One region of the Clostridium sp. NSJ-145 genome, then DNA from elsewhere that is predicted to be linked to it. Evidence: predicted binding sites of a transcription regulator. Region 1 holds the regulator's gene; the other holds the start of a gene.
The links. Region 1 encodes LexA, which represses DNA repair genes until DNA is damaged. Its sites were predicted from a motif close to CNAACANNTGTTNG; they were not measured.

Region 1 (12,437 bases):
GTTATGCAAAAAACTTAGGTGTTGATACAGAGAACCTTATAGTTTCTCAACCAGACACTGGTGAGCAAGGTCTTGAAATAGCTGAAGCTCTAGTACGTTCTGGAGCAATTGATGTATTAGTAGTAGACTCAGTTGCAGCATTAGTACCAAGAGCTGAAATAGAAGGTGAGATGGGTGATTCTCACGTTGGATTACATGCAAGATTAATGTCTCAAGCTTTAAGAAAATTAGCTGGAACAATTAACAAATCAAAATGTGTAGCAATTTTTATTAACCAATTAAGAGAAAAAGTTGGAGTTATGTTTGGAAATCCTGAAACTACAACTGGAGGAAGAGCACTTAAGTTCTATGCTTCTGTTAGAATGGATGTTAGAAGAATTGATTCTATAAAGCAAGGTGATGAAATAGTTGGTAATAGAACTAGAGTAAAAATAATGAAAAATAAAGTAGCTCCACCATTTAAACAAGCAGAATTTGACATTATGTATAATGAAGGTATTTCTAGAAATGGTAATATAATAGATGTAGGTGTTAAAGAAAATATAGTTCAAAAAAGCGGTGCATGGTTCTCTTATAATGATATAAGGTTAGGTCAAGGAAGAGAAAATGCTAAACAATATTTAAAGGATAATCCGCATATAGCATTAGAAATTGAAAACAAAATTAGATCTAAGTATAATTTACCTTTAATGGAAGAGAAAAAAGAGAAAACTGAAAAATAATAAATTCAAAAATACGCCATATTGTTATTGTAACAAGGCGTATTTTTTTGCTTTATATCTAGATAAATTAATTAATGTATTTAATTAACTAAACTTGACATATTTTTGTTTTTAAGATAAAATAATAACAAATACTGGTTTATCAAATTCAATTTCCAGTACAGAATAATATGACACCTACCTACTTTCTATTAAATAATAAATTGATTAATGTGCAAGGAGGTGTTAATTTGGATAGTACTATAATTATATTACTAGGAATTATAATACTAGCTATATTAGGAATTATCCAATATATAGCTATTAAAACAGCTACAAAGAAAAAGGTTTTAATTTTAGAAGAGGAAGCTCAAAAATTAGTAGAGAATGCTAAGAAAGAGGCTGAATCTACAAAGAAGGAAGCTATTTTAGAAGCTAAAGAAGAAGTTCACAAGCTTAGAAGTGACTTAGACAGAGATTCTCGTGATAGAAGAAATGAAATTCAAAGACTTGAAAGACGAATTCTTCAAAGAGAAGAAGCATTAGACAAAAAGAGCGATCTTCTTGAAAAGAAAGAAGAAAATATCAACAAAAAAATGCAAGAAATAAGTCAATTGGAGCAAAATGCCCAAGAAATCTATAATCACAGAAGAGAGGAACTTGAAAAAGTTTCAAACCTTTCAACTGAAGAAGCTAAAGAAATTTTATTAGATGAAGTTAAAAAGGAAATTACGCATGAAACAGCTTTAATGATTAAAGAAATTGAATCTAAAGCTAAAGAAGAAGCTGATAAGAAATCTAGAGAGATTATTACAACAGCAATTCAAAGATGTGCGGCAGATCATGTATCTGAATCAACTGTGCATGTAGTGGCATTGCCAAATGATGAAATGAAGGGCAGAATTATTGGTAGAGAAGGAAGAAATATTAGAACTCTTGAAACTTTGACTGGTGTAGATTTAATTATTGATGATACACCAGAAGCAGTAATATTATCTAGCTTTGATCCTATTAGAAGAGAAATAGCTAAGATAGCATTAGAAAAGCTAATCATTGATGGCAGAATACATCCTGCAAGAATAGAAGAAATGGTTGAAAGAGCCACTAAGGATGTAGAAAATGACATTAAAGAAGAAGGAGAGCAAGCAACTCTTGAAACAGGTGTACACGGATTACATCCTGAGATAATGAAGTTACTTGGACGACTAAAATATAGAACTAGTTATGGTCAGAATGTATTAAAACATTCTATCGAAGTTTCATATTTAGCAGGATTAATGGCATCTGAATTAGGGTTAGATGTAAATCTTGCTAAAAGAGCAGGTTTATTACACGATATAGGGAAAGCAGTAGACCAAGAACATGAAGGACCACATGCACTTATCGGTGGAGATTTAGCTAAAAAATATCATGAATCACCTTTAGTAGTAAATGCTATAGCGGCACACCATGGTGATGTAGAAATGATGTCTTTAGAAGCTATTTTAGTTCAATCTGCTGATGCCATATCAGCTGCTAGACCAGGTGCAAGAAGAGAAACACTAGAAGCTTATATTAAGAGATTAGAGAAACTTGAAGAAATTGCAAACTCATACGAAGGTGTAGAGAAGTCATATGCAATTCAGGCTGGAAGAGAGATTAGAATTATGGTTAAACCAGAACTATTAGATGATGCTGGTTCTATTGAATTAGCACGTAGTTTAGCTAAGAGTGTCGAAGAGCAATTAGAGTATCCAGGACAAATTAAAATAAATGTTATTAGAGAAACAAGAGCAGTAGACTATGCTAAATAATTTTTAAAAATACATTTTGATATTTCAAAATGTATTTTTTTTATTGATTATAAAAGAAGGAATTATTTAAAAGATATAGAATATATATACTTATAGAAGTATTAATTTATATAATGTAAACGATTTTTATCAGGAGGTCAAATTAGAAATGGAAGTATTAAAAGTTTCAACAAAATCTAATCCAAATTCAGTTGCAGGAGCGTTAGCCGCTATAATAAAAGAAAAAAACATAGTAGAGATCCAAGCAGTAGGTGCAGGTGCAATTAATCAAGCTATTAAAGCTATAGCAATTGCTAGAGGATTTGTAGCACCAAGTGGAAGAGATATAGTATGTGTCCCAGCTTTTACTGATATAGAAATTGATGGTGAAGAAAGAACTGCTATAAAACTGATTGTTCAACCAAGATAAATATTTACAACTAAGAGAGAAGTCTATTTTAATATAGATTTCTCTTTTTTATCCTATAATATATTTACTATAAATATATTAAAAATACAGTTAACTCTTGAAATTTAATTGATTAACGTATATAATGGAATCGTTAAGATGATTATTATAAAAAGAGGTGTATTTAATGGTATCTAAAGAAGTAGTAGTAAATAACGGAACTGGTTTACATGCTAGACCAGCAACTTTATTAGTAAAAAAAGCTTCATCTTTTAAATCTGATGTAAGCATTGAATTTAACGGAAAGAAAGCTAATGTTAAAAGCTTAATCGGTGTATTATCTTTAGGTGTAACTAAGGGAGCAACTATAACTGTTTCTGCAAACGGTGATGATGAAACTTTAGCAGCTGAAGAAATAGTAAAATTAATTGAAACTTTAGAAGATTAATTTTATTTATACTTATTAAAACTCCTGTTAATTATAACAGGAGTTTTTTTATTTATGTAGAATATTTATGCTTTTATTTTTATAACATTACCTTTTACTAGAAGATATAACAAATCTAATGCGGCTAAAAAGATAAGTACATAAATTATTCTTAATATTATAGATGAACCACCAGCTAAATAATATATAAAATTCTTATTTATTAATCCTATGCTTCCCCAATTTATAGCACCTATAATCACTAGAAAAAAAGATAACTTATCAAATATATTTAGTTTGAACATAATATTTCCCCCTATCATTAATTTCTTTAATATATATTATGAACACAAATATGGAAATATGCTCATAAAAATTTTTATGGTTATAACATCAAAATTTATAATTATAAAACACTTTAAAAAGTACAGTATTTAAGTATAAAAACATATTATATATAAATACCAAAAAATATTGGAGATATATATGAATAAAGAAATTAATATTAATCTAGATACAATTATTAAATTAATTGACAAATTAATTGATAATAAAACATTATACTTAAATACTAAAGATATCGATTTTAATTGTTTAGATAATAAATATACATTTATGAATAATTTCATTAAAGAAATTAGCGGTTATAATTATATTAGTATAAGTTATGATAGCGATAAGCCCTCATATAAAAAAGCTCTAGAACAATATGCACTTATATTGAGAGATATACTAATGAAATATAATAAAGTAAAAAATATAATTGAATCATCAACTTATAGGAAAAATGATAATATTTCATTGGTGGAAATGATTGATATTTTATTAAATTTAAAAATTGACAAGCAATATATAGATATACTTTATGAAAAAATTGAAAACAGTCATTTTACGATAGGAGATTATGGCTGGATAAAGAGTTTTATTGAGAATATAAGAGATACAAATTTAATAAAATCATATCTAAAATATAAAAAGTTTAATAATAGTTATAAGTTTAATGACTTAAAGAATAATATTTCCTGTGATGATATTACAAATGCTCTATATAAACTAGAGTGTTTATTAAATAATGAATATGCACTAATTCCACCAATATATGAAAATGATTTTACTAAATATTTTATTAATGCTAATTTCTCTTTAAGTATAAGTGAAAACGAATTGATAAATTATATTTCAAATTTAAAAATAGACTATAATTGTGAACCTAAAAAACTTAAATGGTATCATTATTTGAATAGAAAGAAATGTACTGAGGTGAAACTGTATAATAAAGCTATAACAGATGAATATAACAATATAAAAAAAACTATGTGTAATCAATATAAAGAAAATATAGAATCACTAAACTTATACGTAAACTCTTTTGATTTTCTAAAAGATTTTCTTAATGAAAGCTATTTTAATAAAATATATAACTATATATATGATGAAAATGATATGTATATTTTTTTGAAAAATATATTTAATACTTTATCCCTTTATAAAGAGATAATATCAATACAAAATCAAATATATACTCTTAATGATAAAGAAAGAGAGTTATTAGATCTTTGTTACGATAAAAATGATACTATTAGTAAATATACAGAAAAGCTATTTACTTTGCCAAGCATTCTAATTTTACTAAATTTCAAAATGATTGAAGAAGATAGTGCTGAAATTACAATAAAAAGAGATTTATTAGATACTTTAATTATACAATTAAATAATGATTTAGATATACTATCAAAATTAATAAATAAGAATAATTATATTTCAATTTTAAAAATAAATACTTTTGAATATATTTCTGAAATTGAAGAAAGTAGCTCTATTACAAATTATATATTAAAAACACTTGAATATGATGATTCTATAAGATATATAGATGAGTTTTTTACCAACAATTTAACATTTAATAAAAAACACGATACAACTTCTAATATGCTTAAATTTCTGAGAGAGAAAATTGAGGGGCTAGGTTATAGAGTTGTAGAAGATTATACTTTTAATTCAATTAATTTAGAGTTTGTAGTTTTTCATCCTAGTAATCCAAATCGAATTATATATATTTTTATGGATAGTTTAGTAAGTAAAACTTATGATATTATAAAAAAACTAAGTTATATAAAACAATTAAATATACCAATTATATACTGTTGGGCAGATGAATTTTTTATAAATCAAAATATTGAAACAGTAAATCTAAAAGAAAAATTGAAATATTTACTTTAATAAATTAATTGCGATTATGTATTTTTATGAATCTATAGAAGCAGTATTAAATAATCATTTTGGTAAAAATTTTGTATTAATTGGAGAATCTTTTTGAATTTTTATATAATATTAATTAATAACCTATATAAATTTATTGTTTATATAGGTTATTTTGTTTTATAATTAAAATATATCTTAAACTTGGAGGTAAATATGGAAATAGAAATTAAACTAAAAAATTCTAAAACACCTTTAATATATAAAGGTGATAGAATTGATATATTAGATTTTGAAATGAATGGAGTAAAATATAAACAAATAAGATGTTTTAAAAAAGGTTTTTCTAAATCTGAATTAGTATTAAATGAATTAATATTAAATATAAAAGAAATTAGAAAATAAATACAAAAAAACACCCAAAAATTAATTTCGCTAAATATCAATTTATAAAATTTCGTATTAAAACGAAAAGAAATTATAACAAAATTTAATATTTTATCGAGCTTGGGGGTAATATTTTGAGGGGTCGTACTAAAACATTTAAGTATAAAAATTATCAATACTCAGATGAAGTAAAAAAACTACTTGCAATTTCTCTTTCTGATTATGATAAAAGAAATATAAATGAAATTAGAAATAATTTAAAACTTTCTAATATGAAACGTGGCTATGAGTATATTATTGAAGATTTATATATATTAGTTATTAAACATAATTTTACATCATCTCAATTAGCAAAAATATATTCTCTTAATGTACGTTCTATTCAAATTTGGCTTAAAGAACTAGGATTAAATAGAACTTTAAAAGATGCTAAAAAAGCATCACTTGAAAGTAATATTTTTAGTGATTCTGATTTAATTCATAATGATCAGATTACCCAAATAACTAAATTTAAAAATAAATCTGCTAAGAATACTTCTGATTTGCCACAGTTAGTATTAGATTTTTTAAATTATCTTGAAACTATTAAAGGTAAATCAAAAAATACTATAAATGGGTATAAAATAGATTTGCAGTTATTTTTTAGATTTATGAAGGTTTATAAAGATAATAAAATAGATGATTCACTAGAATTTGAAGAAATTTCTATAAGCGATATTGATGAGAACTTTATTAATACTATAAAATTAACGGATATTTATGCATTTTTATCTTTTGTTGAAAAAGAAAGACAAAATAGTACATACGCTAGAGCTAGAAAAGTTGCAACATTAAAATCTTTTTATAGATTTTTATTTGGAAAAGCTAAAGTGATTAAAGAAAACCCAACAGTAGAACTAGAATCACCGAAAATAAATAAACGTCATCCAGTATATCTTACTTTAGAACAAAGTTTACATCTACTCTCCTCTTTAGATAAAGGTAATATAAACTATTACAGAGATTATTGTATATTAACACTATTTTTAAATTGTGGATTGAGATTATCTGAGTTATGTTCAATAGAAATTAATAAGATAAAAAATGATACATTAACTATTGTGGGAAAAGGTAATAAAGAACGTACTATTTATTTAAATGATGCATGTATAAAATCCATTAATGATTATTTAAGCAAAAGAGATAATTCAAAAATATCTGAAGAAAATAAGAAATACTTATTTCTATCTATTCGTAATAAACCTATTAATAAAAGAACTGTTGAATTATTAGTAAAAAAGCATATAACTAATGCAGAAATATTGGATAATACTTATACACCTCATAAGCTACGACATACAGCAGCTACTCTAATGTATAAACATGGAAATGTTGATATACGTAGTCTACAAAATATATTAGGTCATGAAAATATATCTACAACTCAAATATATACGCATATAGATGATGATAAACTTAGAGATGCTGTACGTTCAAATCCTTTATCTAAGTTATAGCATAAAAAATTAGCTATCTATTTAAAATAGGTAGCTAATTTTTTATTAAATGTATTATTATTTTCTTTTAAACTTTAGAACTCCTGGATATACTTCCTCGGTTACATCATCTAAAGATAAATCATCATCAAGACCAATTTCATCAAGGTATGTAATATTATCAAAAGCATCAACATATTCTTCATCATCTAAATAGTTTAAAGTATCCTGTACCTCAATTGTCTCTTCTTCTTTTAGAGCTTCTAAAGCTAGCTTTAATTCTTCTTCTAAATATTTATTTTCTTCTACATCTTTTGCTATATCTTCTATATTTATTGCTCTTATATCAATACCATCGATTTCTAAACATTTACCACAATTATCACAAATTTTATTTTCAAAAATATCACATAAATCGTCGTTAGTATATTTCATAAAATCACCTTCCATTTCTGTTAACTTATTTATTTTATCAGAAAGATATAATAAATTCAAATTTTATTATATTACAAGAACATAAGTTTGATATTATTATTATGTTATGTTATAATATCTATAAATAAGTGAGGTGTTATAATGATCGAAAATAGCAACAAACAAATGGAAATATATGAATTTCTTAAAAACTTTACAGAATTAAAAGGATATCCACCATCTGTACGTGAAATATGCGAGGCAGTTAATTTAAAATCTACTTCATCTGTTCATGGGCATTTAAAAAAATTAGAAACTAAAGGCCTAATAAAACGTGATCCAACTAAGCCTAGAGCATTAGAAATTATGGAAAACTCTTTAAATAAAATTGAAATGGTTAATATTCCAATAATAGGGAAAGTTACAGCAGGTATTCCTATATTGGCTAATGAAAATGTTGAAGGTGTTTTCCCTGTTCCTCTAAGTTATATTAAACATGATAAAGAACTTTTTATACTTAACGTTTCAGGGGATAGTATGATAAATGCTGGTATACATCATGGAGATTTAGCTATAATTGAAAGAAATCCTACAGCTTGTAACGGTGATATAGTAGTTGCTTTGATTGAAAACGAAGCTACTATTAAGACATTTTATAAAGAGGATGATTATATAAGATTACAACCTGAAAATGATACTATGGATCCTATAATTGTTAAAGATTGCAGTATTCTTGGTAAATTAGTAGGATTATTTAGAGCATATTAAATATAAATGAGTCATACATTTTAGTATGGCTCATTTATATTTAGTATTTAGTATTTAGGAAAGGTGAAAAAAATGACATTAGAAAAGGGGATATTTCTTAGAGCAAAGGATGAATATGATTGTGAATTTATATTATCACCAATATCCAATTTTAATCGGACTACTTATTTAAACTTAAGGTTACTTATTAGAACTATTTTATCACTTCCACTTGCCTTTTATTTAGGTTATTCACTATATTACACTTGTAATTCAATTGTAGATATAAAATCATTTATATTAAGTTTTATAATTACTTATATCCTATCATTTTACTTAATTCAAATTCCACATGAATTAATACATTATATAATTTATTCTAACTTTTTATCAGATCAAAAGGCTAAAATTAAACTATTTAATCGAAAAAGATTGATTACTTCTACTTATAATGGAGAAATAAACTATACAAGGAGTCTTCTTAGTTTAATTGCTCCTGTATTAATAATATCTTCTATACTAAGTGTAATACTTATTTTAAAAGGATTTAACATCGTTATTTATGGTGTTATGTGGGCTAATTTAATTATATCTGCTGAAGATATCTTAAACATATTTATTTATATTAGCTCTAATGATGTAAGTAAAGGTATCTATGAGTTACCAAATGACTATAATTATTTAATTAACGAAATGCAAAAACAGGATGAGTAATTCATCCTGTTTAAGTTTTAATATTTTAAAGTATATTACTTAATGCAAATAACACACCAATTTTAGCATGATCAAATGTTAATCCACCTTGAAGATAAGCAATATATGGTTCTCTTATTGGAGCATCAGCAGATAATTCAATAGATGAACCTTGTATAAATGCTCCTGCTGCCATTATAACTTGATCGCTATATCCAGGCATATCCCATGGTTCACACTCTACAAAAGAATCTATTGGAGATGCTTTTTGAATTCCCTTACAGAACTTTATTAGCTTATCTTTATCGTTAAATTTAATAGCTTGAATAATATCACTTCTCTTTTCATTATATTTCGGTAATACTTCAAAGCCTGCTAATTCCATAATTCTAGCACAGAAAACAGCACCTTTAACTGCCTCCATAGCTATATGTGGGGCTAAAAATAAACCTTGATAGAACTGTCTCATAACTCCAAATGTAGATCCGCACTCTCCTCCTATTCCAGGAGTTGTTAATCTGTAGCTTGCCTGAAGTACATACTCTTCTTTCCCTGCTATATATCCTCCAGTAGGAGCTATTCCTCCCCCTATATTTTTTATTAATGATCCAGCAATTAAATCTGCACCAACATCAGTAGGTTCTATAGTATCTATAAATTCTCCATAGCAGTTATCAACAAATACTATTACATCATTTCTAATTGATTTAACCTTTGATATTATATCCCCTAATTCTGATACTAAGAATGAATTTCTCCAACCATATCCAGTACTTCTTTGTATATGTACTAATCTTATGCTTTTATCTTCTTTTAAAAGAGTAATTATCTTATCTTCATCAAATTTACCATCTATTAAGTCTACTTGTTTATAATTTACGCCATACTCTTTTAATGAACCTATATTTTTCTCTTCACCAATTCCTATTATATTATGTAATGTATCATAAGGTTTACCGCTTATACAAACCATTGTATCATTAGGTCTTAAATTACCTATTATGGCACAGGCTATTGCATGAGTACCATTAACGAAATGAGGTCTTACTAAAGCACTCTCTGTATTAAATACCTTAGCATATACTTTATCTAATGAATCTCTTCCAATATCCCCGTATCCATATCCAGAAGAGTTTGTAAAGTGTGATTCACTTATTCTTTCCTCCTGAAGAGCATTTAAAACTTTTAATTGATTAAACTCTCTAATTTCATCATATATTTTAAACTCTTCTTCAACATCTTTTAAAGCCTTATTATATAAAGTAAATGTTTCATCATTTATTTTATATTGCTTTTTTAAAAATTCTTCTGTTAAATTTAACATAGCTTTACTCCTTTATAGTTAACATATAATTACTAAAGTTATTATATATAATTTTTTTAGAAATAGAAAGTATTTTATAAATAATTAAGATGAAGGATAAACCTTCATCTTAATTATTATCAATATTATTAAATAAAATTGGAGTTGCAGGAGTAATAGTTGTTACAGCATGTTTATAAACTAACATTTGTTTACCATCTGAATCTAAAATCACTGTGAAATTATCAAATCCTTTTACATAACCTTTAATTAAAAATCCATTTGTTAAATATATAGAAACTGGAATTCTATTCTTTCTGGCATTATTTAAAAATATGTCTTGTAAGTTATTTGTTTGTTTATTCAAAAAAACATCTCCTTTAATAATACTAATTATTTTTAAGGTCTTTAACTATTAAGTTAATTATATCATCTTCAGAATATATATCTTTATCGATAAACTTTACTCTTGGATCTTTCTTAAACCATGTTAATTGTCTTTTAGCATAATTTCTAGATCCTTGTTTAATCATGTCTATAGCCTCTTCTAAGCTTATTTTTTTATCAAGGTAATAAAATACTTCTTTATAGCCTATACCTTGCATAGACTGCATAGAAGTGTTATATCCTAACTCTTTAAGGTTTATACACTCTTGAAGTAATCCATCATCCATCATCTTATCTACTCTTAGATTAATTCGATTATAAAGTTTATCTCTATTCATAGTAAGAACATAGTAATATATATCATACTTTGATTTATAAAATGTATCTAAATCATTAAATGAACTAAATGGCTTCCCAGAAATTTTATATACCTCTAATGCCCTTATAACCCTTTTTAAATTATTTGCATGAATTTTTTCATAACTTATAGGATCAATTTCTTTTAAAAGATTATGAACATATTCATTTCCTTTTTCTTTAGCCAGATCTTCTAAGTATTTTCTATATTCAATATCACTTTCAGCTTCAGTAAAATTCATATTACATGTCAAAGAATTTATGTAAAGACCAGTTCCTCCAACAATTATTGGAAGTTTATTTCTTCTTATTACATCATTAATTTCCTTTTCAGCCATGTTTTTATAATCTACTACAGTAAAGCTTTTATCAGGCATTACAACATCAATCATATGATGTTTAACGCCGTTCATTTCTTCATTTGTTACTTTTGCAGAACCTATATCCATATGTTTATATATTTGCATAGAATCTGCTGATATAACTTCTCCATCTAATAACTTAGCTAACTTAATAGATAATTCAGTTTTACCGACACCAGTAGGCCCTGCGATTATAAGTAATTTTTGTTTCATCTACTTTATTCCTCTTCTATATTATTCTTCTAAACTTCTTATTTAATTCATATTCAGTAAATTTTATTATAATAGGTCTTCCATGAGGACAGTGAAATGGATCATTTATATATCTTAAATCTTCAATTAATTTATCCATTTCCTCATGGTTCAAATAATCATTAGCTTTAACAGCCGATCTACATGCCATAGATGCTATCTTATTTAACTTAACTTCAGATGTTTTTCCAGATCCTAATGCTTTTAGATTATCTAATATCTCCATAAAAAGCTTTTTAGCATCCAACTTACCTAGAAAATAAGGTACTTCTTTTATTGATATAGTTTCACCACCAAAATGATCTATAACGAATCCAGCTTCACTAAAAACTTTATTATTTTCTTCAAAATAAGCATAATCTTCTAAGGATAAATCTAAAATTATAGGAACTAATAACTGTTGAACTATAATAGTACCTTCTTCAATATCCTTAAAATATTTTTCAAATAGAATTTTTTCATGAGCAGCGTGTTGATCCACTATATATAAATCTGTTCCATACTCTGCTAATATATACATTTTACTAAATTGTCCTATAACTCTTAGTTTTG
Region 2 (12,437 bases), on a different contig from region 1:
TCAATTACGCTACTCTCACCATCAACCTTATAGAATAGTGAAAATAATGCACACATAACATACAAACTATCAAATGAACATTTATATTTTTTAAACCAACCACAATAAATATCAATTAGTTCAAAAGAGATACTATTTACAAAACTTTCTCTAAGTTCATAAAGTAAAGATAAATTTCTAGTTAAAATTTTAAACATTTTATTTGTTTTTTCTTCTTCACTAAAGTATTGAACATAATCAATCTTATTAAATGAAATAGCAACTAAAAACTCTTGTAAAAATATATTGTTTACAGCGTCTCCTACTATCCATTTTTTTATTTCTAAAGTTATTGGCTCAATTTTAGACAATGATATAACTCGTCCATACCCAGTAGATCTTTTTGCAATCTCAAAAATTATAGAATTACATTTTTCATATCCCTTTATTCCTTCTATAGAATAAAAAATAAAATCATTATGATTAGAAAAAATCTTTAATATATTTAACCCTTCTTCATTAGAGCTAAATCTTAACATCAATAACCCTAACTTTATTACCTCAAAGTCATCATATCTTTTTACAAAAGAAATAGCCAAATTATGCAATTCATCTTTTACAACAATTCCCTCTTTAATTAATATATCTAACTTTGATAAAAACTTATCATAGAAGTCAAGTAACTTATATCTTGTTATATAGTTTAATATTGGCTCTATATCATCTCTATAATCAATAATTAATTCCAATAATGCATCTGCAATTTCAGACTGTATATTTTCAGTATAATAATCATTGCTGTAGATCCTATCACATTCATCTTTGCCTGCTATATTAATATTCTGCTTTTTATAAGGTTTATGACCATTTTTATTCCAATGATTTTCTAAATTACTATATAATTCTGTACTCATAAATAATACCCCTTAAACACTTAGTCATAATAATTATATCAAAATATATAAGTAAAAAAAAGGAAACTACTTTGTGTAGTTTCCTTTTTTTACTTAACCTTTAAATTATCTAAATGCTTAACTGCACTCAACGCTGCTATATTACCTTCTCCAGCTGACTTAATATATTGATATGGCTTTCCAACACAATCTCCGGCAGCAAAGCAACCTTCTATATTAGTTTTCATTTCTCTATCAACTTTTATATGTCCATCTTCAATTTCTAATCCTGGAACTAGTTGCCCAGGTGAAATAGTATCTTTTAAGACAAATACTGCATCAGTTTCTAATTCAGTATTTTCTAATTTAAGTTTATTAACTTTTAACTCTCCACTTATTTCAACAGGTTTATCATGAATAACTTCAATACTATCATTTAATTCATATTCACCTTTATACATAGGAACATAATAAAGCTTACTTGCAAGCTCACTAACATATCTAGCCTCTTCTTCAGCCTCTTTATTATATCCTATTATTGTAACAACTTTATTTTTATAAAGAGGTGCATCACAAGTAGCACAATATCCTACACCTCTACCTAAAAATTCAAGTTCACCCTTTATAGCTTTTGTGTATTCCATACCTGTAGCTAAAATCAAGGTTTTCGCCTCATACATTTTTTCATTTACCATTAAAGCAAAATAATCACCCATAGCATAAATATTATTTACTCTCTCATATGTTATATTTATATTCATAGCATCTAAATGTTCTTGAAATTTATTTTTAATCTCTTCACCATTCATGCCATAAAACCCTAGGTAATTATTTACTTTAGGAGCTTTAACTAACTTATTAGTTAAATTCTTATTTCCAAAGATAATAAACTTCTTATTACGAATTTTTGCATTTAATGCAGCGGATAACCCAGCTGGGCCACTTCCTACTATAGCAATATCATATCTCTCCACCTATATCACGCTTCCTATACGTGCTTAGCAATAGCATCCTTTAATTGTGGTTTAGGCATAAAACCAACTAAAGTATCTACTGGTGCACCATTTTTCATAATTAAAATAGTTGGAATACTAGCTATTCTAAATTGATTCGCTAAATTTGGATTCTCATCTACATTAACCTTTACAAATTTAGCATTAGTTATTTCTCCAGCAACCTCTTCAAATATTGGAGCAATCATCTTACAAGGACCACACCATGAAGCCCAGAAATCTACTACTGAAACTCCATCAAAATTTAAAACCTCTGCTGAGAATTCATTTTCTTGTACATGTTTAACCATAATATTTCCTCCTAGTGTACCCCCACGGGGTATATTGTTTAAGTTCATTTTACTCTTTTAGATATTTTTAGTCAATACGAACTTAATATATTAACATCCTTATTTTGTCCCACTATCAACTATTTTATATTAACTTCTACCAGATAACTATTAGCTAACAACAGCATATCTATTTAACTCTGCATAAATTCCACTTTTCCTTATTAACTCTGCATGACTACCTTTTTCTTCTATGCCATTCTCTGTTAATACTATAATTTCATCAGCATTTTTAATTGTAGATAATCTGTGAGCTACTACTATTGTTGTTCTTCCCTTGCAAAGTTCCTCTAAAGATTTTTGTATTAAATACTCAGTAGTATTATCTAACGCAGAAGTTGCTTCATCTAATATTAAGATTGGTGGATTCTTAAGAAATACTCTTGCAATAGATATTCTTTGCTTTTGTCCTCCAGATAGTTTAACACCTCTCTCACCTATAAACGTATTATATCCATCCTTCAAGCCAATTATATAATCATGAATATTAGCCTTTTTAGCTGCCTCTATAATTTCAGCATCTGTTGCATCTTGCTTTCCATATTTAATATTTTCTTTAATAGTTCCAGTAAATAAAAATACTTCTTGTTGTACTACACCTATATTATTTCTTAAAGATGATAAAGTTATATCATAAATGCTTATACCATCAATTTTTATATCTCCACTATCTACATCATAAAACCTAGGTATTAAATTACAAAAAGTAGATTTTCCTCCACCTGATGGGCCAACAAGTGCTAACATTTTTCCCTTTTCAATTTTTAAAGATACATCTTCTAATATTTTATTATCTTCGTAACTAAAATTAACATTACTGAATTCTATTTCTCCTTTGATATCCTTAATTTCAATTGCAGTATCACTTTCTTTTTCTATATCTTCTTCTATTATTTTAATAAATCTCTTAAATCCAGTCATACCACTTTGATATTGCTCCATAAAATTTACTAGCTTTTTAATAGGCTGAGTAAATAGCTTAATATAAAGCATATAAGCAAGAAAGTCTCCTATATCTATAATATTATAAAATGTAAATATTCCTCCTGCTATTAATACAACGTAATCTAAAAAGTCTATTCCAAAATTAACTCCTGCAAAATATTCAGCCATTACTTTATATGCTCTTTCTCTCGCAGCTTTAAATTTTTCATTTCCTTTGTTAAATTTCTTCTTTTCATAATTATGTGATACATATGATTTCGAAATTCTTATTCCTGAAATTGAATTTTCCAAATTTGAATTAACTTCTGATGTTTCCACTCGTGTTTCCATAAAAGCATTATTCATTCTTGTTCTTTGTTTCCAAGTAAACATAACTATAAATGGAACAAATGCAAAGATTATTAATGTAAGTGGAAAGTTTATTGTACTTAAAACTATAAATGATCCTATAAGCATTACTACAGATATAAATATATCTTCTGGTCCATGATGCGCAAGCTCCGATACTTCCATAAGATCATTTATCATTCTACTCATTAAATCACCAGTTTTATTATTATCAAAATATGAATTAGGTAACTTCTGAAGATGATCAAACATATCCTTTCTCATATCAGCTTGCATTCTAACCCCAACAACATGTCCATAGTAATTCATAAAGTAACCACAAGCTGCTTTTATTAAATAAATAATTAAAAGAGTAATTGCAAAAACTCCAATAGTTCTAATATCTCTATTAGGAACAGCTTCATTTACTAGTTTTCTAGTCATCATAGGATAAAATAAATCAACACCTGATGCTATGGCTGCTACAATTAAATCTAAATAAAATAGTTTTTTATATGGTTTGTAATATGATATAAATTTTTTTATCATCAAACTCCCCCTCTACCGATAATTTATATCTTAATTAAACATTATACATATTTTTGCTTTTTATAACAATATACGAAAATCATTCCTATCAATAGTTCCCTTTAAAGTCATTATTATTAATTTCTCTTAATAACATATTTATATAAAACTTTTTATTAATTATTAGAGGTGATAACTATGTATTCTAATGAGCCTATCGATAAAGTTATATCTATGCTTAATGCAGATATAACAAATGGCCTTTCTTCTAAAACTGCAGAAGAACTTCTTTTAAAAAATGGTAAAAACAAACTAATTACAAAAAAGAAAAAAACGCTTCTAGAACTATTTCTTTCACAAATTAATGATGTGATGATATATATACTTATTGCAGCTGCTCTTATATCAGCTTTTCTAGGAGAAATAAGTGATTCTATAATCATTGTTATAGTTATTCTTTTAAATGCCACTATAGGAGTTATTCAAGAAAATAAAGCTGAAAAAGCTTTAGAAGCTTTAAAATCTTTATCAACACCTAAAGCTATTGTAAAAAGAGATGGGGTAATACTTGAGATTCCTTCTGAAGATGTTGTAGTAGGTGACCTAGTTATAATAGACGCTGGTAGATACATTCCTGCTGATTTACGATTAATAGAATCTATCAATCTGAAAATAGATGAATCTGCTTTTACTGGTGAATCATTGCCTGCTGAAAAAGATTCAACTATAGTTTTATCTCATGATGATACTGCAATAGGAGATAAAGTTAATATGGCTTTTATGTCAACCTTGGCTACCTATGGTAGAGGAACTGGTATTGTAGTATCTACAGGTATGAATACTGAAATAGGTAAAATTGCTAAAATGCTTGATAGCGAAAATGAAAATATTACGCCTCTTCAAAAAAACTTAGCTCATCTAGGTAAAATTCTCGGTATAGGGGCAATATCTATCTCTATATTAATGTTTATAATATCAATGTTACAAGGTCGAAATTTTCTTCAAATGTTCATGACATCTATAAGTTTAGCTGTTGCAGCTATACCAGAAGGTCTACCTGCTACTGTTGCTATAGTTCTTGCCCTTGGTGTACAAAGAATGAGTAAAGAAAATGCAATAATAAGAAAATTACCCGCTGTTGAAACTCTTGGTTCAGTAAATATTATATGTTCCGATAAAACCGGCACATTAACTCTAAATAAAATGACTGTTAAAAAGGCTTTTGTAAATAATTCTATAATCGATATTGATAAATTAGATATTAATCAAATTGAAAATAAACTTTTAATTGAAGGAATGGTCTTATGTAATGATGCAACTTCAACAAATGATTCTAAAAGTGGCGATCCTACAGAAATAGCTTTAATAGATGTAGGCAATACTTTCAATCTTCTAAAAGACACTTTAAATACTACTCATAAAAGAGTATATGAAATCCCTTTTGATTCTGACCGTAAACTAATGAGCACAGTACACTTATACCAAAATAAATATAGAGTATTTACTAAGGGTGCTATAGATAATATCCTTAAAATCTCAACAAAAAAATTAGTAGATAACGAGATAGTACCTCTAAGTGATGAAGATAAAAACTATATATTAAATGTTTCAGACAAAATGTCTGATTCAGCCTTAAGAGTTTTAGCCCTTGCTTATAAAGATATAGATGGTCCTTATGAAAATATTCCAATAGAATCTGACCTAGTTTTTATAGGTTTTATGGGCATGATTGATCCACCAAGAAGTGAAGTTAAAAATTCAATAGCCATAAGCAAAAAGGCAGGAATTAGAACTGTTATGATAACTGGTGATCATAAAAATACAGCTTTTGCCATAGGTAGCGAGCTTGGCATAGCAAGTGATATTTCTGAAGCTTTATCAGGAAGTGAAATAGATTCTTACTCACAAGATGAATTTAATAAAATTGTTAATAATTATAATATTTTTGCAAGAGTTTCTCCTGAGCATAAAGTAAAAATTGTTAAAGCTTTAAAATCTCATGGTAATATTGTTTCTATGACGGGTGATGGCGTAAATGATGCTCCTTCACTAAAATTTGCTGATATAGGTGTAGCCATGGGAGTTACAGGAACTGATGTTGCAAAAGGTGCTGCAGATATGATTCTTACTGATGATAATTTTTCAACTATTGTAAAAGCAATAGAAGAAGGTAGAAATATATTTAACAATATAAAAAAATCTATAGTATTTTTACTTAGTAGTAATTTAGGAGAAGTACTAACTTTATTCGTTGCTATACTTCTTAATTGGCCTTCTCCTCTATTACCTATCCATATATTATGGATAAATCTTATAACTGATAGTTTACCTGCTTTAGCACTTGGAGTAGACCCTAAAGATCCTAATGTTATGTTAGAAAAGCCTCGTAACCCTAAAGATAACCTATTTTCTAACGGTACTGCAACAACTTTAATATTACTAGGAGTAATAATAGGCTTTACAACTTTATTTGCTTTTAAAGTAGGTGAATATCTATATCCTAACTCTTTAGTTCATGCTCAAACTATGTCATTTGTGGTCTTAAGCGGTTCGCAACTTATACTCTCTTTAGCTATGAGAAGTGAAAAAGTATCTGTTTTCAAAATTGGTCTATTTAAAAACAAAAAATTGCTAGGAGCTGTTTTAATAGGTATCATTCTTCAGATATCTATAGTTTCTATCCCACCAATTGCTAAAATATTTAGTGTTTTCTCTTTAACATTAAAAGATTGGCTTTTTGTATCCTTGCTATCCATAATACCATTTACCTTTTTTGAAATATCAAAGCTTTTTAGAAAAACTACTTATTAATAATATTACAACCACATTTTAATATTTGTGGTTGTATTTTTTATATTTTCCTTTTATTACACAATGCCACCCCTTGCAGATAAACATACGTTCTGATAATATAAATATATCAATATATTTGAAGGTGATTTTATGGATATAAATGAAAAATTAAGAATATTAAGTGATGCTGCTAAATATGATGTATCTTGTTCATCATCTGGTTCAAATCGAAACTCAAAAAAAGGTCAACTAGGTTCAGTGAGTACTTCTGGAATTTGTCACTCATTTACTCCAGACGGAAGATGTATTTCTCTATTAAAAATCCTATTAACTAACTACTGCATTTACGATTGTACTTATTGCTTAAATAGAAAGTCTAATGATATAGAAAGAGCAGCTTTTACAGTGGACGAGATTGTATCTTTAACTATTAATTTCTATAGAAGAAATTACATTGAAGGGCTTTTTTTAAGCTCTGCCATATTTAAAAACGCCAATCATACCATGGAAATGTTAACTAATGTTGTTGATAAACTTAGAAATAGTTATAACTTCAGAGGTTACATCCACTTAAAAGCAATTCCTGGTGCAGATGAATCATTAATAAAAAAAGCTGGAACATTAGTAGATAGAATGAGTGTTAATTTGGAGTTACCTTCAAACGATTCACTAAAGCTTCTTGCCCCTGAAAAAAACAAAGAAAGTATTTTTACTCCTATGAAATCCATAAAAAATAATATTATTCTATACAATGATGAAAGAAAAAAGTTCAAATCTGCTCCACTTTTCGTTCCTGGAGGACAAAGTACTCAACTAATTGTTGGTGCTACTAAAGAAAGTGATTATAATATATTGAAGTTAAGTGAAAACCTTTATAATAAATTTTCATTAAAACGTGTTTATTACTCTGCATATGTACCTGTTAATACTGATAAAAATTTACCTAGTATAAAAAATCCGCCCACATTAAGAGAACATCGTCTATATCAAGGCGACTGGCTTCTTAGACTTTACGGTTTTAAAGCTGATGAATTATTAGATAATAAAGCTCCTAACTTCGATATAAATTTTGATCCTAAAACAAATTGGGCAATTAATAACATTCACCTATTTCCTGTAGAAATAAATAAAGCCCCTTACGAAACTCTTATAAGAATTCCTGGTATAGGAATACGAGGTGCAAAAAAAATTCTTAGCTCTAGAAGAATATCTTCTTTAGATTTTGAAGATTTAAAAAAATTAGGAGTAGTTTTAAAAAGAGCTCAATATTTTATAACCTGTAAAGGAAAATATTTTGGTTCTGTAGATATAGATGGTGATAAAATAAAGAAAGTTTTATCTCCAAAAGTTGATTTGAATATAATAGATAACAATTATGAACAACTTAGTTTTTTTGATAATAACATTGCTTTATCACCTTCTTTTAACAAGTTATCTTTATTGAAAGATAAAAATTCTTCAATTATAGGAGAAATATAATTATGATAAATGAGTATTTATATGACGGTACATTTGAAGGTTTATTAACATGTATATTCTATTGTTATTCATCTAAAACAGAGGTGAAAATAACTAAAACTAAAAATTATTTACCTAATCTTATTTCATCTCCAATAGAGATTGTAACTGAAATAGATAAATTTAATAGAGTTTATTCAAGCATACGTGACAAACTTAGTTATACTACATTAAAAACTATTTATTATCTCTACTTAAGTGATGTTAATAATATAGAAACATTAATATATAAATATATTAAACTATGTTATAACTATGGAAATAATATAAACTTAGCTAAGAACAATGAGATAATCTCTCTAGTTGATAAATATTATAGAAAAGTTTCTTTAGAATCTCATAGGTTTACTGGGTTTGTTAGATTCAAAAAAATTAAAGCCCAATTATACTATAGTACTATTGAGCCTGACCATAATATTTTGCCTATAATATCTACTCACTTTATAGAACGTTTTTCCGATCAGAACTTTATAATTCATGATTTGAAAAGAGAAATTGCTCTTTTCTATAATAAAAATAATAGTATAATAACTGAACTTTCTAAGGATGAAACAAAAAATTTATTAAACTATTCTAATGATGAATTTGAATCCTTATGGAAAACATTCTATAATTCTATAAATATAAAAGAACGAGAAAACTCAAAGCTTCAAAAAATGCATATGCCTACTAGATACTGGCATAACTTGACTGAAATCAAATAATAATTTTAAACATAAAAAGATGAAGCTTAATTGCTTCATCTTTTATATATTAAAAAAATCCTTAAGAATCTTTATATCTTCTTGGTTAAATTCATATTTATCTATATCATTCTTTCCAATCCATTTAACTTGATTTATACTTTTATGGCATGTTATGTACTCTTTTATACTACCTATAAATACTTTAAGCCCATTATCTTTTTCATCAAAATATTCTTTAAAAGGTTTTAAATCAAATATATTACACTTTATATCTTTATCAACAGCTTTTGTAATACATTTTTCTTCATCTTCTTTTCCTTTAATTTCTTTTCCAAATAACCCCCAAGTTTTAGTTGCACCTTTTCCTTTTCCTCTTTCAGCTACTAAAACATTATTAAAATCATCAACTATTAGAATACTACATCTTAATACTTTTTCCATATTAGACTCCCCCTTAATTCTTAGTTATAAAATTTCTACTTATATATTATTATAATATTATATTTTATTTATTAAAATACCTTTTTTCCACATTTTGAATAATAAAATGTAAAAATTCTCATTTTTTAAATCGTTTACTTATAACTTTAAAGCATTTTTAGAAAGTATTCAAGATTTTTTTATCTATTTTTGTTAAATTTTGTTGAATTAATTTTTATTGAAATATATAATACTAAATTAAAGAGTTATTTACGAAAGGAGAAAAAAAATGAATTCAACTTTTTTTCAACAGTTTTTAATGATTTCAGATTTTAAAACTGTATTATTTATAGGAATTTTAGTATTAATTTTCTTTGGAATCAGTTTTTTAGGTAAAGGCAAAACTAAGCTTAAATTTTCTACTAGAATGATTCTATCCACTATAATAGGTTTATTATTAGGACTATTAATCCAACTTGTAGCTAAATTCCCTGCAAATCCATCTGAAATAACATGGATTAGTGAAGTTTCTAAATGGTATGGACTTATAGGTAATGGATTTATTGATTTATTAAAAATGCTAGTAGTTCCAATAGTATTAATATCTATCATCAGAGTAATTATGAATATGACTCAAGATGATAATATAGGTAAACTTACAGGAGTATCTATAATAAGTCTTTTATCTATTACAGCTCTATCTGCAATAATAGGTGTTATTGTAGCAAATATAATGAAACTAGGTGTCGGTGCAAATGTTATTGCTGGCTCTGCTACAATTAAAGAAATCGAGCCTATAGCAGATACATTAAGAGGTTTATTACCTTCAAACATTGTAGATTCAATGGCTAAAGGAAATGTTATAGCTATAGTTATATTTGCAACTTTTATAGGTCTTTCTATAAGAAGATTAAAAGTAAAAAAATATGATAAAGTTAAGGTTTTTATAGATTTCATTGAAGCTTCTTATACAATCATAACAAGTGTTGCTATAACAATTATTAAATTTATGCCTTATGCCGTTGTTGCATTACTATCAAATGTAATAGCTTCACGTGGTATAAGTTCATTAAAAGAAGTATTTGGTTTCATAATTGCAATATATATTTCTACAGCTATTGCATTTATATTACAAATGCTTATAGTTTCACTGTTCAAATTAAATCCATTTAAATATGTTAAAAATGTTTTAGAAGCACTTGTACTTGCTTTTACATCTCGTTCAAGCCTTGGAACTTTACCTGTAACTATTAAAGTTCTAACAGAAAATGCTGGCATAAAAGAAGGTACTTCTACTTTTGTTGGCTCACTTGGTTCTAATATGGGTATGAATGGATGTGCCGGTATCTATCCTGCACTTATGGCTGTAACTTTAGCAAATATGGTAGGAAGACCTTTAGATATATCTTTCTATGCAACATTAATAATTGTCATTGTTATAAGTTCACTTGGAATAGCAGGCTTACCTGGAACTGCTATCATGGCTGTTTCAGTTGTTATCAGCGGTGTTGGACTTGGAGAATTTTTCCCATTAGCTGCAGGTATCATAGCTATAGATCCAATTCTTGATATGGCACGTACTATGATAAACGTTAATGGAACTATGGTTTCAGCAGTTATAACAAGCTCTATAACAGGTGATTTAGATAAAAATATTTTTAATAATGATGATAAATCAAATTCTAATATTGAAGAATAATTAGATATTTATTTTTTCAGCTAGTTTATAAGATTCACTCTTATAAACTAGCTTTTTTTGTATATACATAGATATATTTGTCAATACTCTATAAAGAGGTGAATTACTATATGAGTTTATTAAAATATACTCCTTTTATAATTTTAATATATTTCTCATTAAAACTTCTTTCTAAGTTTATTGAAGAAAATATTATCTCTCTTAAAGAGCAAATATCAAATGAAAAAATTGAAAAAGGAATTCTTTCTATAAAAGATTTACAACAAAGTAATTATGATAGATTTCTTAAGGCAATTAAATTTTATCTTTCTACTCATAATTATGAAAATATTATTATTTTTAAAGATAACTCTCCTGAGTTAACAAATCTTAAAGGTATATTAAATGGAGAGAATATCTATATAACATGTATTCAAAATGAAACAGCTACTGATTCTACTAATGAAACTTTATTTACACTTACTACAAAGAAAGACATAGAATCATTCTTAGGAAGAATGATTTCTAATGGATGTAAAAAGGGTATTTTAATTAATAATAGTTCATTTTCTGAAGATGCCTGTAATTTTGCCAGAGAATTAAACGAATCATCTAACTATGAAATTAAATTAGTTGATGGTTATGAGCTTACTAAATCAATTAGATTATATAAAAATTGTAATATTGAATTGGAGGTAAGTAATGAGTTTTAATAATGTTTATTTTTTTATTATAATTATCTTTTTTTGTCCGTTAATCGGCAAAATAATTTTTGAAGCATTAGAGCTTTACAATTTATCAAAAGAATATAAAAATGGGAATTCATTAATTAATTCATTGATAAGACTAACTGCAAAAGAATTTCAAATCTGGTGTGGTGAATATTTAGTTTATTTAGGATATAGTAATATAATATTTTCTGATGTATCTAACTCAAATTCTTCAATAATATGTACTTTAGATAATACAAGCTATTATGTTTATTGTAAAAAGACTCCTAAAGAAAATATGGTTAGCGAATTCGAACTAGAAAGCCTTTTAGGCATTTTAATATCAAAATCATTATATAATGGTATATTAATTACCACTTCTCCTTTAAGTTCTAAAGCGCTTGATTTTTTAAAAAATCTTCCTCATCCATATACAATAAAAATATTATCACTAGATACAATTATAGAAAAAGATTTAGGCACCTACCCCTTACAACTAAATAACTTAAAATAAGCTAATCTAATAAAAGATTAGCTTATTTTAAAAGTATATATCTGAAAATTCTATTTCCACTTTAGATACAAGTGTGTTTTCAAAGGTAAATTCGTCTTGTAATC

Region 2: the regulator LexA is predicted to act here: its motif matches at 6,906-6,919, upstream of LQE93_RS07955 (putative DNA modification/repair radical SAM protein).

The regions. Positions count from the first base shown of each region.
Region 1 covers NZ_JAJNOS010000003.1:72,372-84,808, forward strand. Annotated here, with positions in the region: gene recA (recombinase RecA) at 1-722, shown strand, start outside; gene rny (ribonuclease Y) at 893-2,494, shown strand; gene LQE93_RS04175 (stage V sporulation protein S) at 2,643-2,903, shown strand; gene LQE93_RS04180 (HPr family phosphocarrier protein) at 3,070-3,330, shown strand; gene LQE93_RS04185 (DUF378 domain-containing protein) at 3,396-3,614, opposite strand; gene LQE93_RS04190 (hypothetical protein) at 3,796-5,529, shown strand; gene LQE93_RS04195 (hypothetical protein) at 5,725-5,913, shown strand; gene LQE93_RS04200 (tyrosine recombinase XerC) at 6,396-7,391, shown strand; gene LQE93_RS04205 (hypothetical protein) at 7,449-7,805, opposite strand; gene lexA (transcriptional repressor LexA) at 7,947-8,552, shown strand; gene LQE93_RS04215 (DUF3267 domain-containing protein) at 8,625-9,245, shown strand; gene LQE93_RS04220 (methionine gamma-lyase family protein) at 9,271-10,548, opposite strand; gene hfq (RNA chaperone Hfq) at 10,658-10,894, opposite strand; gene miaA (tRNA (adenosine(37)-N6)-dimethylallyltransferase MiaA) at 10,917-11,846, opposite strand; gene mutL (DNA mismatch repair endonuclease MutL) at 11,863-12,437, opposite strand, start outside.
Region 2 covers NZ_JAJNOS010000007.1:101,493-113,929, forward strand. Annotated here, with positions in the region: gene LQE93_RS07930 (hypothetical protein) at 1-893, opposite strand, end outside; gene LQE93_RS07935 (NAD(P)/FAD-dependent oxidoreductase) at 983-1,846, opposite strand; gene trxA (thioredoxin) at 1,861-2,175, opposite strand; gene LQE93_RS07945 (ABC transporter ATP-binding protein) at 2,326-4,035, opposite strand; gene LQE93_RS07950 (cation-translocating P-type ATPase) at 4,213-6,825, shown strand; gene LQE93_RS07955 (putative DNA modification/repair radical SAM protein) at 6,958-8,286, shown strand; gene LQE93_RS07960 (TIGR03915 family putative DNA repair protein) at 8,289-9,029, shown strand; gene LQE93_RS07965 (hypothetical protein) at 9,072-9,452, opposite strand; gene LQE93_RS07970 (cation:dicarboxylate symporter family transporter) at 9,721-11,130, shown strand; gene LQE93_RS07975 (restriction endonuclease) at 11,241-11,822, shown strand; gene LQE93_RS07980 (restriction endonuclease) at 11,812-12,333, shown strand; gene LQE93_RS07985 (sensor histidine kinase) at 12,361-12,437, opposite strand, start outside.